4 regions of the Serratia ficaria genome follow, and region 3 is predicted to be linked to each of the others. Evidence: predicted binding sites of a transcription regulator. Region 3 holds the regulator's gene; each other region holds the start of a gene.

Region 1 (3,650 bases), 2.5 Mb from region 3:
ACAGGGCGAGCTGCAGCTGCTGGTCGCCACCACGGTGATCGAGGTGGGCGTCGACGTGCCTAACGCCAGCCTGATGATTATCGAGAACCCCGAGCGGCTGGGGCTGGCGCAGCTGCACCAGCTGCGCGGCCGCGTGGGCCGCGGCGCCGTGGCTTCACACTGCGTGCTGCTGTATAAAACGCCGCTGAGCAAAACCGCGCAAAAACGCCTGCAGGTGTTGCGCGACAGCAACGACGGCTTTGTGATTGCCCAGCGCGATCTGGAGATCCGCGGCCCGGGCGAGCTGTTGGGCACCCGCCAGACCGGCAGCGCCGAATTCAAGGTGGCGGACCTGCTGCGCGACCAGGCGATGATCCCGGAAGTGCAGCGCGTGGCCCGGCATATCCACCAGCAGTACCCGGAGCACGCCCGCGCGCTGATTGAGCGCTGGCTGCCGGAAAAGGCACGCTACTCCAACGCATAAAAAAGGGCGCCCGCGGCGCCCTTTTTCCATTAATCCAGCCTGCGCATCATCCCACCGTCGGGAAGACCGGCAGCAGCAGATACAGCTTGATGACGATGGCGTTGGCGATATCGATAAAGAACGCCCCGACCATCGGCACCACCAGGAACGCCAGATGCGACGGGCCGAAACGATCGGTGATCGCCTGCATGTTGGCGATCGCCGTCGGCGTCGCGCCCATGCCGAAGCCGCAGTGGCCGGCGGCCAGTACCGCCGCGTCGTAGTTCTTGCCCATCACCCGGTAGGTGACGAAAATCGCATACAGCGCCATCACCAGCGTCTGCACCGCCAGGATAGCCAGCATCGGCAGCGCCAGCGAGGCCAGCTCCCACAGGCGCAGGCTCATCAGCGCCATCGCCAGAAACAGCGACAGACTGACGTTGCCCAGTACCGATACCGCTCGCTCAAATACGGTATAAAAGCCGGTGAAGGCCAGCGTATTGCTGAGGATCACCCCGACAAACAGTACGCAGACGAAGTTCGGCAGTTCGAACACCGTGCCGTTCAGCAGGCCAGAAATCAGCTGCCCCAGGCTCAGGCAGATGGCGATCATGGCGATGGTTTCAATCATCACCAACGAGGTGATCAGGCGGCCGCTTTCCGGTTTTTCAAAGCCGCTCGGCTGAACGCTGTCCTCCGGCGTACCTTCCGGCGTGGAGGAGTGCTTCACCAGATAACGCGCCACCGGCCCGCCGATCAGGCCGCCCAGCACCAGGCCGAAGGTGGCGCAGGCCATGGCGACTTCCGTCGCGTTTTCAAAACCGTAGCGTTCAATGAACAGCTTGCTCCAGGCCGCGCCGGTGCCGTGGCCGCCGGACAGGGTGATCGAACCGGCGATCAGGCCCATCAACGGGTCCAGACCCAGCATTTTCGCCATGCCGATACCGATGGCGTTCTGCACCAGCAGCAATCCCAGCACCACGAACAGGAACACCATCAGCGCCTTGCCGCCGGCGCGCAAACGCGCCAGGTTGGCGTTCAAACCGATAGTGGCGAAGAAGGCCAGCATCAACGGGTCTTTCAGCGACATATCGAAGCTGATTTCCCAGTTGGCGAACTTTTTCATGGCTAACAGCAGGAGGGCCACCAGCAGACCGCCGGCGACGGGGGCGGGAATAGTGTATTTTCTCAGCAACGGAATGCTTTTGACGCACTTGCCCCCGAGGAGCAGAACCAGCGTTGCCGCGACTAACGTGCCATAAGTATCAAGATGAAACATCCAGGTACTCCATGTAAGGGGAAAGATCCAATAGAAATAATAAGTTATAGAAAACCACTTAGTTTTTAAACTTGATGAATGCGGGATTAGAAGGAAAAAACGCTGAGAAGACAAGAAAAAATGAATGAAAATGCGACATAAATGCGAAAGGAAGTAACAGAATATTTTGGCGCAACCGTTTGCTTTTGCGGGGCGGATGATTAAAATGCCCTCTTTGCCGTTTCTGGAAACGCCACACCATGACCATGTCATCCTCCGAGCTTGATGCCGTGCAAAAAGCCGCCGCCACGCCCCGCGCCAGTGAACTGATTTATCGCCTGGAAGATCGCCCGCCGCTGCCGCAAACGCTGTTTGCCGCCGGCCAGCATCTGTTGGCGATGTTCGTGGCGGTGATCACCCCGGCCCTGCTGATCTGTCAGGCGCTTGGCCTGCCGGCGCAGGATACCCAGCACATCATCAGCATGTCGTTGTTCGCTTCCGGTCTGGCTTCCATTCTGCAAATCAAAACCTGGGGGCCGGTCGGCTCCGGGCTGCTGTCGATTCAGGGCACCAGCTTCAACTTCGTTTCACCGCTGATCATGGGCGGCCTGGCGCTGAAGAACGGCGGCGCCGACGTACCGACCATGATGGCCGCGCTGTTTGGCACCCTGATGGTCGCCTCCTGCACCGAAATCCTGCTGTCGCGGGTGCTGCACCTGGCGCGCCGCATCATCACCCCGCTGGTCTCCGGCATCGTGGTGATGATTATCGGCCTGTCGCTGATTCAGGTTGGGCTGACGTCGATCGGCGGCGGCTATGCCGCGATGAGCGATCACAGCTTCGGCGCACCGAAAAACCTGCTGCTGGCCGGCGCGGTGCTGGCGGTGATTATCCTGCTGAACCGCCAGCGCAACCCTTACCTGCGCGTCGCCTCGCTGGTGATCGCCATGGCGGTCGGCTACCTGCTGGCCTGGGCGATGGACATGCTGCCGGCCGGCCAGCCGGCGCCGCAAACGGCGGCGATCACCATCCCGACGCCGCTGTACTACGGCCTGGGCTTTGACTGGAACCTGCTGCTGCCGCTGATGCTGATCTTTATGGTCACCTCGCTGGAAACCATCGGCGACATCACCGCCACCTCCGACGTCTCCGAGCAGCCGGTCAGCGGCCCGCTGTACATGAAGCGCCTGAAAGGCGGCGTGCTGGCCAACGGCCTGAACTCGATGCTGTCGGCGGTGTTCAACACCTTCCCCAACTCCTGCTTCGGCCAGAACAACGGGGTGATCCAGCTGACCGGCGTCGCCAGCCGCTACGTCGGCTTCGTGGTGGCGCTGATGCTGATCGCGCTGGGGCTGTTCCCGGCGGTGGCCGGTTTCGTCCAGCACATTCCCGAGCCGGTGCTCGGCGGCGCCACCATCGTGATGTTCGGCACCATCGCCGCCTCCGGGGTGCGCATCGTGTCGCGCGAACGCCTGAACCGCCGCGCCATCATGATCATGGCGCTGTCGCTGGCCGTCGGCATGGGCGTGTCCCAGCAGCCGCTGATCCTGCAGTTCGCGCCGGACTGGCTGAAAACCCTGCTGTCTTCCGGCATCGCCGCCGGCGGCATTACCGCCATCGTGCTGAACCTGGTGTTCCCGCACGAGCACGAACAGCAATAATTCGCCCCCCTTCCTCGCCAAACGGCCGCCCGCGGCCGTTTTTTATTGTCTATCAGACCATTGCACTTGAGATGCCCGGCCAATTACGGCATAAACAGGGTATCTTTTTTGACCGATGCGGATGTAGACGATGAAATTTATCGGAAAACTGTTGCTGACGTTGCTGCTGATCGCCGTGCTGGCCATCGTGCTGCTGTACGTGGTGGGGCAAACCCGCTGGGCGGCGAGCCGGTTGAGCGATTGGGTCAGCGACAACGGCGAATACCGCCTGTCGGTAGGGAAAATCTCG
Region 2 (3,650 bases), 2.1 Mb from region 3:
CGTCGCGGATCGAACCGCCTGGCTGGATCACGCAGGTGATGCCGACCGCCGCCGCGGCGTCGATGCCGTCGCGGAACGGGAAGAAGGCGTCAGAGGCCATGGCGGAGCCTTTCACTTCCAGGCCTTCGTCCGCGGCCTTGATGCCGGCGATCTTGGCGGAGTACACGCGGCTCATCTGGCCGGCGCCTATGCCGATGGTCATGTTGTCGCGCGCATAGACGATGGCGTTGGATTTGACGAACTTGGCCACCTTCCAGCAGAACAGCGCATCGCGCAGCTCCTGAGCGCTTGGCTGGCGCTCGGACACCACGCGCAGATCGCCGTCAGTCACCATGCCCAGATCGCGATCCTGCACCAGCAGGCCGCCGTTGACGCGTTTGAAGTCCAGGCCGGCCACGCGCTGCCGCCACTGGCCGCAGGCCAATACGCGCACGTTCTGTTTGGCCGCCAGCAGCGAGCGCGCTTCCTGGCTGATGCTCGGGGCGATGATCACTTCGACGAACTGGCGGCTGATGATCGCCTGCGCGGTAGCGGCGTCCAGCTCGCGGTTAAAGGCGATGATACCGCCGAAGGCGGAGGTGGGATCGGTCTGATAGGCGCGCTCGTAAGCCGCCAGGATGTCGTCGCCGATCGCCACGCCGCACGGGTTGGCGTGTTTGACGATCACGCAGGCCGGTTCGGCGAACTCTTTCACGCACTCCAGCGCCGCGTCGGTGTCGGCGATGTTGTTATAGGACAGCGCCTTGCCCTGCAGCTGGTCGGCGGTAGCGACCGAGGCTTCCTGCACGTTCTCTTCTATATAGAAGGCGGCCTGCTGGTGGCTGTTCTCACCGTAGCGCATATCCTGCTTCTTGACGTAGTTGAGGTTCAGGGTGCGAGGGAAGCGGCCTGAAGGCTGTTCGGTATCGCCATGGTAAGCCGGCACCAGCGCGCCGAAATAGTTGGCGATCATGCTGTCGTAGGCGGCGGTGTGCTCGAAGGCCTTGATCGCCAGATCGAAACGGGTAGCGTACTGCAGCGAGCCGTCGCTGTTGTCCATCTCGGTAATGATGGCGGCGTAGTCGCTGCTCTTCACCACGATGGCGACGTCTTTATGGTTCTTGGCGGCGGAGCGCACCATGGTTGGGCCGCCGATATCGATATTCTCGACGGCGTCTTCCAGCGAGCAGCCCGGGCGCGCCACGGTTTGGGCGAACGGGTACAGGTTCACTACCACCATATCGATAGGCTTGATGTCATGCTGAGCCATGATGGCGTCGTCCTGGCCGCGACGGCCGAGAATGCCGCCGTGGACTTTAGGGTGCAGAGTCTTCACTCGTCCGTCCATCATCTCCGGGAAACCGGTGTAGTCGGAAACTTCGGTAACGGGCAGACCGGCATCGGCCAGCAGGCGGGCGGTGCCGCCGGTGGAGAGCAGCTCAACGCCGCGGCTTAACAGCGCTTCGGCGAATTCAACGATACCGGCTTTGTCAGACACGCTGAGCAGGGCCCGGCGGATTGGACGAGGTTGTTGCATGGTTTTATCCCTTGGCTTTTGGAGTCGCAATAAGAGCGTTACGTGAATTTCCACCTTCTTCTTTCTATAAGGAAGGTTTTTTGCCCTTTATAGCAGGGCGGTCAGGCACAAATTCAGCTAACGCCCCCATAAAAGGGGATCGTTTTGTCGCGGGGAATTGTAGCGAAAACGTTTGCGTGGCGCTCGTAAATTTTCCGTGCAAATCGCTTCTGTGGATAAGTTTGTGCACAAATGGGTATAAGGCGGGGTTTTGCTGTGGAATGCAGCAAACGATCGTTTTTGCCGAAAATACCTGTTGCGGCCTGCGAGGAACTCCCTATAATGCGCCTCCATCGACACGGAACATGTGAACAACTTCACAGAGTATCCGGGGGTCGCAGAGAAAAAATCCTGAAAATTAGGGTTGACTCTGAAAGAGGAAAGCGTAATATACGCCACCTCGAGTTAACAAGCGAAAGCGGCTAACTCACTGCTCTTTAACAATTTATCAGACAATCTGTGTGGGCACTCCACAAGACGATATCCAGCATCTTCGGATGCGAAAAAATATCAAGTCTTGAAGAGTGACTAACTGAAGTAAAATTCATGCAGTAACCTTTGAGCATCGCTTCACGAGTTGAAGCAAATCAAGCTTTTAATTGAAGAGTTTGATCATGGCTCAGATTGAACGCTGGCGGCAGGCCTAACACATGCAAGTCGAGCGGTAGCACAGGAGAGCTTGCTCTCTGGGTGACGAGCGGCGGACGGGTGAGTAATGTCTGGGAAACTGCCTGATGGAGGGGGATAACTACTGGAAACGGTAGCTAATACCGCATAACGTCTACGGACCAAAGTGGGGGACCTTCGGGCCTCACGCCATCAGATGTGCCCAGATGGGATTAGCTAGTAGGTGGGGTAATGGCTCACCTAGGCGACGATCCCTAGCTGGTCTGAGAGGATGACCAGCCACACTGGAACTGAGACACGGTCCAGACTCCTACGGGAGGCAGCAGTGGGGAATATTGCACAATGGGCGCAAGCCTGATGCAGCCATGCCGCGTGTGTGAAGAAGGCCTTCGGGTTGTAAAGCACTTTCAGCGAGGAGGAAGGGCGATGTCTTAATACGGCAGCGCATTGACGTTACTCGCAGAAGAAGCACCGGCTAACTCCGTGCCAGCAGCCGCGGTAATACGGAGGGTGCAAGCGTTAATCGGAATTACTGGGCGTAAAGCGCACGCAGGCGGTTTGTTAAGTCAGATGTGAAATCCCCGCGCTTAACGTGGGAACTGCATTTGAAACTGGCAAGCTAGAGTCTCGTAGAGGGGGGTAGAATTCCAGGTGTAGCGGTGAAATGCGTAGAGATCTGGAGGAATACCGGTGGCGAAGGCGGCCCCCTGGACGAAGACTGACGCTCAGGTGCGAAAGCGTGGGGAGCAAACAGGATTAGATACCCTGGTAGTCCACGCTGTAAACGATGTCGATTTGGAGGTTGTGCCCTTGAGGCGTGGCTTCCGGAGCTAACGCGTTAAATCGACCGCCTGGGGAGTACGGCCGCAAGGTTAAAACTCAAATGAATTGACGGGGGCCCGCACAAGCGGTGGAGCATGTGGTTTAATTCGATGCAACGCGAAGAACCTTACCTACTCTTGACATCCAGAGAACTTTCCAGAGATGGATTGGTGCCTTCGGGAACTCTGAGACAGGTGCTGCATGGCTGTCGTCAGCTCGTGTTGTGAAATGTTGGGTTAAGTCCCGCAACGAGCGCAACCCTTATCCTTTGTTGCCAGCGATTCGGTCGGGAACTCAAAGGAGACTGCCGGTGATAAACCGGAGGAAGGTGGGGATGACGTCAAGTCATCATGGCCCTTACGAGTAGGGCTACACACGTGCTACAATGGCGTATACAAAGAGAAGCGAACTCGCGAGAGCAAGCGGACCTCATAAAGTACGTCGTAGTCCGGATTGGAGTCTGCAACTCGACTCCATGAAGTCGGAATCGCTAGTAATCGTAGATCAGAATGCTACGGTGAATACGTTCCCGGGCCTTGTACACACCGCCCGTCACACCATGGGAGTGGGTTGCAAAAGAAGTAGGTAGCTTAACCTTCGGGAGGGCGCTTACCACTTTGTGATTCATGACTGGGGTGAAGTCGTA
Region 3 (3,650 bases):
TCCGGGTTCTGCAGAATATCAACGTAGGCGAAGCGTTCGCCGCAGGCGGACAGCGCCTGCACGGCCTGTGCGGAAAAACCGCAGTTCGGCAGTTTTGGCGAGCCTTTCATGTACAGCAAAATAGGGTTTTCAGCGATCTGGTGCTGAATTTTTTCAATCGTCGTCGTCATTTATTGCTTCCTCAAGCCACATCTCATGGCTACAACATGCATCACACGGGCTATTGTAGCGGCTGGAACAGTCGCAAGAAAACGCCATCTTTTGCAAGGACATTCGCCCTGTGCCGATCGCGCCTCACCGGCAACGCCATTCCGGTTAAAACTTAGGCTCAGAATAACATTTTTAATCCGACCATTTCACTAATATATTTCGTCGCCCCCCGCCCGGCGTTTAATTAAAACCGCAACGCGAGACTGATGATTTTTTATACATCAACGGGCTGATTTTAAACCAAAAAAAAGGCTATTAACGTTTTCTCACAATATGGATTATTATTTATGAGTTCTCCGCTGTTTTATATGGCGAAATTCGGGAATACTGTGACTCTTTCGATATCCGTTTCGGGGCCAAGGCTGGTGACGTCGACATGCGTTTAATTCTTACGCTTTTTGTGCTGTTGTTTACGCAGCTATTCTTCAATCTGGCGCACGCTGCGCCGCAGGCGCGTATTGCCGCCGAGCAGCGCAAGAGCCATGTCAATGAAGCGCGGCCGGACGATCGCAAGAAAAAGAAAGCGGTCAAGGCCAGCAAAAAAGTGAAAGTGGCGGCCCCAGAGAAAAAAACCAAGGTCGCCAAGACCAAATCAGAGAAAACGGCCAAAAAGATCGTCAGCGCCAAATCGAAAACCAAATCCCAAAAAATCGCCAAAATTAAGGTGACCCCACCGAAGAAGGGTTACAAAAAAGGCTACGGCCGCCACCGCAGTGCCGGGATGGCTACCGCCAAACTGGTGCACGACGATAAGCCGCTGAAGCTCAGCCCGGCGCATAAAAAACGCTATCAACACGCCAAGCAAACCGCCATGGCCAAGCTGATGGATCAAATGGGCAAGCCTTATCGCTGGGGCGGCAGCTCGCCGCGTACCGGCTTTGACTGCAGCGGCCTGATTTATTACGCCTATAAGGACGTGGTGAAAATCAAGATGCCGCGCACCGCCAATGAGATGTATCACCTGCGCGACGCCGCGCCCATCAAGAAAAGCGAGCTGGAAAGCGGCGATCTGGTGTTCTTCCGCATCAACAACCGCGGCGTGGCCGATCACGTTGGGGTTTATCTGGGCAACGGCAAATTCATCCAGTCGCCGCGCACCGGTGAAGAGATCCGCATCAGCCAGCTCGACAACGACTACTGGCAGAACCACTATATCGGCGCGCGCCGGGTCGTCACGCCGAAAACCATTCGTTAATACTTAGCGCGGCCGAAGTGGCCGGAGAACCTCCAGGCGTTGGCGAACGGGACGTTTGTTGCAGAAGAACGGGGATAACCGCGGGGAAAGCGACGAGGCGCAGCAAGCTGCGCCTGTTAATGCCGGGAATTCAGTTCAGCGCAGCGGTGAAGCTGAAGGCAATGATCACGGCCAGCGCACACAGGGTGGTGAACAGCGACATCTTCAGATCGGTATCCATTACTACTCCTTCTCAGATAGGCTTTCCCAAGGATAAAAGGCGTACAATTAGTACGTCAAATCATTTTCCCACAGTTCGCCAATAAAATCTTGTTATCATTTCCCGGTTTATAATGCCGATTACCTCTTCCCCTTTTGCTCAATATGCGACAAAATTCGCAGTTCACAACTGCGTACCGGCAACAATGCCCCTCCTGACCAGCGCTGAAGACTTCAACACATTAAAAACTCGGTTTTCGCTTCTCTGGAGAAGGATCTACGCAGGCAAACGATTAACATCACACTTACATGCTGCAACATGTGAGTTCAGGAGTCATTTCTTACATGGCAACGATTAAAGATGTGGCCAAACGCGCTGGCGTTTCCACCACCACCGTTTCGCACGTCATCAATAAGACTCGTTTCGTCGCCGAAGAAACCAAAGCGGCCGTATGGGCCGCGATCAAAGAATTGCATTACTCGCCGAGCGCCGTGGCGCGCAGCCTGAAGGTCAATCACACCAAGTCGATCGGCCTGCTGGCCACCTCGAGCGAGGCGCCCTATTTTGCCGAAGTGATCGAAGCGGTGGAGAACAGCTGCTACAGCAAAGGCTACACGCTGATCCTGTGCAACTCGCATAACAACCTGGACAAGCAGCGCGCCTATCTGGCGATGCTGGCGCAAAAGCGCGTCGACGGCCTGCTGGTGATGTGCTCGGAATACCCGGACCAGCTGTTGGGCATGCTGGAAGACTACCGCAATATCCCGATGGTGGTGATGGACTGGGGCGCGGCGCGCGGCGATTTTACCGACACCATCATCGACAACGCCTTCGAGGGCGGTTATCTGGCCGGCCGTTATCTCATTGAGCGCGGCCACCGCGACATCGGCGCCATTCCTGGGCAGCTGGCGCGCAACACCGGCGGCGGGCGACATCAGGGCTTTCTGAAGGCGATGCAGGAAGCCAATATCGAGGTGCGCGACGAATGGATCGTACAGGGCGACTTTGAGCCGGAGTCCGGTTACAAGGCCATGCATCAGATCCTGTCGCAGAAACAGCGTCCGACCGCGGTGTTCTGCGGCGGCGACATCATGGCGATGGGCGCCATCTGCGCCGCCGACGAACTGGGGCTGCGGGTGCCGCAGGACATTTCGGTGATCGGTTACGATAACGTGCGCAACGCCCGCTACTTCACGCCGGCGCTGACCACCATCCACCAGCCGAAGGAACGCCTGGGCGAAATGGCCTTCACCATGCTGCTGGATCGCATCATCAGCAAGCGCGAGGAATCGCAGGTGATCGAGGTGCATCCGAAACTGATCGAGCGCCGTTCGGTCGCCGACGGCCCGTTCGTCGACTACCGCCGTTAATCCCCGCCGCCGGAAGCCCGCCCGGCCTCCGGCGCCGCTTCGCTCAGCCATTCCTGATTCAGGGTTTCGCTGTCCCCCAGATAGTCCAGCAGCCAGGCCATCGCCGGCGACGGCTTATCCTGCTGCCAGGTCAGGCAGCACGGGCTGGCGGGAAAAGGCTGCTGCAGCTGCAGCGCCGCCAGCTCCCCGCGCCGCACCAGCGGCAACGCCCGATGGGCCGGCATCATGCCGACGCACAGCCCGGCGCACAGGCAGTCCAGCGCCGAGGTCCAGTCCGGCGCCACCAGCCGCCGTTGGTTGTCCAGCGTCCAGGTCACGCGCTTCGGCAGGCTGCGCGAGGTATCTTCCAGGCACAGCGAAGGATAAGGCCGCAGCTGGTCGTCATTCAGCGGGCCGCTCAGCAGCGCCAGCGGATGCTGCGGGCTGACCACGCACAGCCAGTTCATGTCGCCCATGTCGCGGAAGGCGAAGCCGCCGCCGACCGGCACCGCGCGCGTTGCGCCGATCGCCATCTCCGCCCGCCCGTCGACCAGCGCATCCCACACGCCGTTAAACACCTCCGGCTGCATCAGTAATTCGACATCGGGAAAGTGACGATAGAAATCCAGCACCAGCTGGCGACTGCGCTGCGGTTTGACGATGATGTCCACCGCGATTTTCAGCTGGCCGCGCCAAC
Region 4 (3,650 bases), 140 kb from region 3:
GTTGTGACTTCCTGCGTGGGATATTGCTTTTACTATAGCCTCATTTCTCCCCACAAAGCTTGCGGAAAACTCTGAGATCGTCGGCGCTGGACGCCCGGTTCTTTTCCCGCCGGACCAAAGGATGTCGCAGCGCAAAACTATTCGAAAATCCCGAATTTCCAATCAGATTTTTCTTGCAGCGAAATAAGCGATCCGGTAGCTTGGCTGTGTAATAAAAAAGAGTTAGCGTGCTCTTTTTCGTTGCACCTCAAATCATATTCTTATCATCCAGAATGATAATACTGAATGCTTCCCGCCTCTCCGTGCGGGATTCTTTTTTCTGCTTCACCGGCGCTAATGCACCAAGCTGGTGCTTTATGTTGAGATTTGGTTGCCAATACTTTAAATTCGCTGTCTGAGAAACCTTAACCTCCCACGGTGGCCAGTCTGGCAACGGGTGGGCGTTCAGGAGCAAAAGACATGCAAATGACCCTCATGGAATACATCAAGCAGTACTTTAACGGCGATCTTCACCGCTTTGCCCAGTCCGAAGGCGTGAGCAGCGAACAGATCATCAGTTGGATTGATAATGAATGCCACGTGATCAAAGGCAGGCTCTTTATGCCGGTGAAGCATTTACCCGTTGAACAAGCGCAATAATGATGAAAAAAACCCCGCCGATGCGGGGTTTTCTGTCTCTGATACCACGGAAAATCAGAAGTTATAACCGGCGACGATGTAGTAACCCCAGCCGGTGGATTTGATCGCGCCGTCCGGGTTGCCGATATCGGCCCCGTCCTGCCATTGGCCGCCGTTATGGAAGTAACGCGCCACGAAGGAATAGTGCCAGTGATCGTAGTTCAGCGCCAAAATGTGGCTGGAGGCGATCGAGTTGCTGCTGCGCACCTGCTTGCCGGTGCCGTCGGTCCAGTGGCTGTCTTTGCCCAGATCGGAACCGAAGTCGAAGTTGGTGAAACCGATGTAGCTCAGATTGCCGCCCCACAGCTGGGTCAGGGGCACAAAGTATTTCACCTTGAAGCGATAGCCATCCCAGCTGTTCTCGTTAGCGGCCTGGTAGTTCTCCCACTGGTATTTGGCATAGATATTCAACGACAGGCTCATCGGCAGGCCGGTATCGATGTCGGTGCCCAGACCCATGTACCAGGTGTTCTGGCGGCCGTCCGCGTTGTGGCCCAGATCGTAGATGTAGTTATTGGCGAAGTACCACTCTTTGAACGGACCGAAGCTCAGATCGGTGCCGGTCAGCTTATCGATGGAGAAACGCGGTTCGATCTCCATAAACAGCGGCGAACCTTTGTCCCAGATGCCGCGATCCGGGGTATTGCCCACGCCGAAGAACTTCGGCACGTCGACGTAACCGTAGAAATCCAACCAGTCTTTCTTGGCGAAGGCTTCGTATTCCAGATACAGGTCGTTGTTGCGCTGCGGCCCGAAGCGGGTGTGGTAGCTGCCCACCACGTTGACGCTCTGGTGCCACCAGTCGGAGACGTATTGACTGTCTTTGCTATCAGCCATTGATGATGCACTGTATGACGCGGCGAGCAGTACACCTGCTGCGAGAGCTATTTTTTTCATTTTATTACCACATGCTTAAAGGGCCATTTCCTGCCCGTTAGAAAAGATGACAATGAGTCTGACGACACCTGGCGTTGCCTTGGCGAACAAATTCGGGCGACGCGCGCATTATAGAAATCACTGACTGTAAGAATCTGTGATCCAGTTAGGCATTTCGCGAATAGGTAATCGATTGCGTTCACATTTGTCAAATTATGTTTCATGCAAATTCACGTTAGCTGTGATTTTTGTCATGCACGATGATTTTTAAAGCAGTTTTTGTGCCAATTGTGACCAGCGGAGAAAATTAACGCGGGAGGAGACTGAACACCGGATGCGCCCTCAGAGCGGGCATTTTCCGTTCGCTGACGCGCCTGACAGGGAGACGCCGGGGAATGGGCGCAGCGAAACGGCTACAGGCCGCACGCAGCCTGTTTTGCCGGGGCCGCCTCAGCCGAGCAGGCCACCAAACACGCGCTGCAGGAAAGGCTTCTTCTTGCGCGTGATCGGGTTGCCGTCGTACTTCCGCTGGGATTGCTTATTGAAGCTGCCGAACGGCGGCACGTTGCGGTACCGCTCCAGGGTATAGCCGGCTTGCAGCGCTTCCTGATAGTACTGCTCGAACAGCTCGCGCAGATCGTCGCGATAATGGCGATAGATCTTGCCGTCGAACCAGTGGCTGCGGTTCTCGGCCTTAAGTCGCGGCATCGCATAACGATGGGAAAACTGACTGCCCATGTCGGAATAATGCAGCGCTTTCAGCGATCCCAGCGGCAAATCATCACCGTCGAGATTGCTGTACTCCGGCTTCAGCGGTTCGACCAATTCGGGATGCTGTTCAAAGAACTGCTGCATCTTTTTATGGCCCAGACGATCGCCGCGCAACGCCTCCAGCGGCGGCAAAAAGCGCGCGGCGGCCTCGCAGTCCCACAACATCTCGCCCAGACGCAGATCCTGGCCGGAACCGGCGGCCAATATGGCTTTCCCCTCCCCCATCGGATGACGCCAAATCTCGGCGATATCGCTGAGGTAAAGCACGTCCGCATCGGAATAGAAAGCGCGCCCCTGGAAATTGCAAAAGGCGGGAATGCCCCAACGGAAAGCCGAAAACGGCGTTGCCCAGCATTCGGTTGTCCAGCCTTCGCCTGCGGCGTTCGAATACCAAAAGTCGGCGGGATCGCGTGAAAGGCGCATCCATTCGATCTGAACGGGTATCGATGCATGTTTGCGCAGGCTGTACTCCAGAACCATCATCTGTTCCAGATCGCAGTCATTCGGGTCGCAGCCGACAAAAACGCGAGCAATATCCGTAGGTTGAGTCATAACTATAATATCCCTATCTGAAGCCACATCATTTCCGCAATGTTACCAATAACTATCAGAGTATTCTAATAGCAAATACAATTCCTTCTTATTTGGCAGAATAAAAATCGTGGGAATAATAATTAATCAATTGATTATAGTGAAACTAGCGGGGTTTGCAGCAAAGGCCCGGCGTTGGGCAACGCCGGGTCGAGTCACGCGGCTCAGCGTACCCCCGGCACCGCCCGGGCGATGTTTTCCTGGCGGAATTCCACCTCTTCGCCATTCCTCACCTCCCAGCTGGCGACCGGAATGTCCGTCTTGGGCGCCGCCGCCACCACCGAGCCGTAAATTTGCTTGTCGTCGCGGCGTAAAATATAGACGTCCAGCTGATATTCATGCCGCAAATTCGCCGTGGTCAGGCGCACGGTATCGCCGCGCTCGTAGCGGTGTCCGTCGATCTCGGGCTGCTGGATAAATTGGATATCGTTTCTCATCGCTTACGTTCCTTCAGGCAGAATCGCTAGTTAAATTCTAGTTCAACATTGCGCCCGCAACTGAGAATTTCCGTTAATTTCCGCGAGTTGCCCGCCAGCAGATCAGCGAGCCCAGCGTCACCATCAGCACCCCTTGCCAAAAATTGAGGGTCAGTGAGGTATGCAGCACCGCGGCGGCGAACACCGCCGACAACACCGGCGTAAAGTAGGAGACGGTGGCCAGCAGCGTCATGTTGCCGTGCAGAATGCCGACGTTCCAGGCGGCATAGCCGGCGCCCATCGCCACGCCGGCGCACA

The links. Region 3 encodes PurR, which represses purine synthesis genes. Its sites were predicted from a motif close to CANGCAAACGTTTGCNTG; they were not measured.
Region 1: a site for PurR is predicted at 1,890-1,907, ahead of CKW09_RS23970 (nucleobase:cation symporter-2 family protein). Genes of this name have one in related genera too.
Region 2: a site for PurR is predicted at 1,678-1,695, ahead of purH (bifunctional phosphoribosylaminoimidazolecarboxamide formyltransferase/IMP cyclohydrolase). Genes of this name have one in related genera too.
Region 4: a site for PurR is predicted at 1,737-1,754, ahead of CKW09_RS10640 (nucleoside-specific channel-forming protein Tsx). Genes of this name have one in related genera too.

Annotation. Positions count from the first base shown of each region.
Region 1 is NZ_LT906479.1:5,125,692-5,129,341, forward strand. It holds gene recG (ATP-dependent DNA helicase RecG) at 1-463, shown strand, start outside; gene gltS (sodium/glutamate symporter) at 510-1,721, opposite strand; gene CKW09_RS23970 (nucleobase:cation symporter-2 family protein) at 1,961-3,361, shown strand; gene CKW09_RS23975 (AsmA family protein) at 3,492-3,650, shown strand, end outside.
Region 2 is NZ_LT906479.1:305,665-309,314, forward strand. It holds gene purH (bifunctional phosphoribosylaminoimidazolecarboxamide formyltransferase/IMP cyclohydrolase) at 1-1,516, opposite strand, end outside; rRNA gene CKW09_RS01420 (16S ribosomal RNA) at 2,152-3,650, shown strand, end outside.
Region 3 is NZ_LT906479.1:2,381,878-2,385,527, reverse strand. It holds gene CKW09_RS11300 (Grx4 family monothiol glutaredoxin) at 1-170, opposite strand, end outside; gene CKW09_RS11295 (C40 family peptidase) at 587-1,405, shown strand; gene cydH (cytochrome bd-I oxidase subunit CydH) at 1,536-1,625, opposite strand; gene purR (HTH-type transcriptional repressor PurR) at 1,949-2,974, shown strand; gene punR (DNA-binding transcriptional activator PunR) at 2,971-3,650, opposite strand, start outside.
Region 4 is NZ_LT906479.1:2,244,198-2,247,847, reverse strand. It holds gene CKW09_RS10645 (hypothetical protein) at 460-639, shown strand; gene CKW09_RS10640 (nucleoside-specific channel-forming protein Tsx) at 694-1,575, opposite strand; gene CKW09_RS10635 (hypothetical protein) at 2,005-2,877, opposite strand; gene CKW09_RS10630 (hypothetical protein) at 3,081-3,353, opposite strand; gene yddG (aromatic amino acid DMT transporter YddG) at 3,427-3,650, opposite strand, start outside.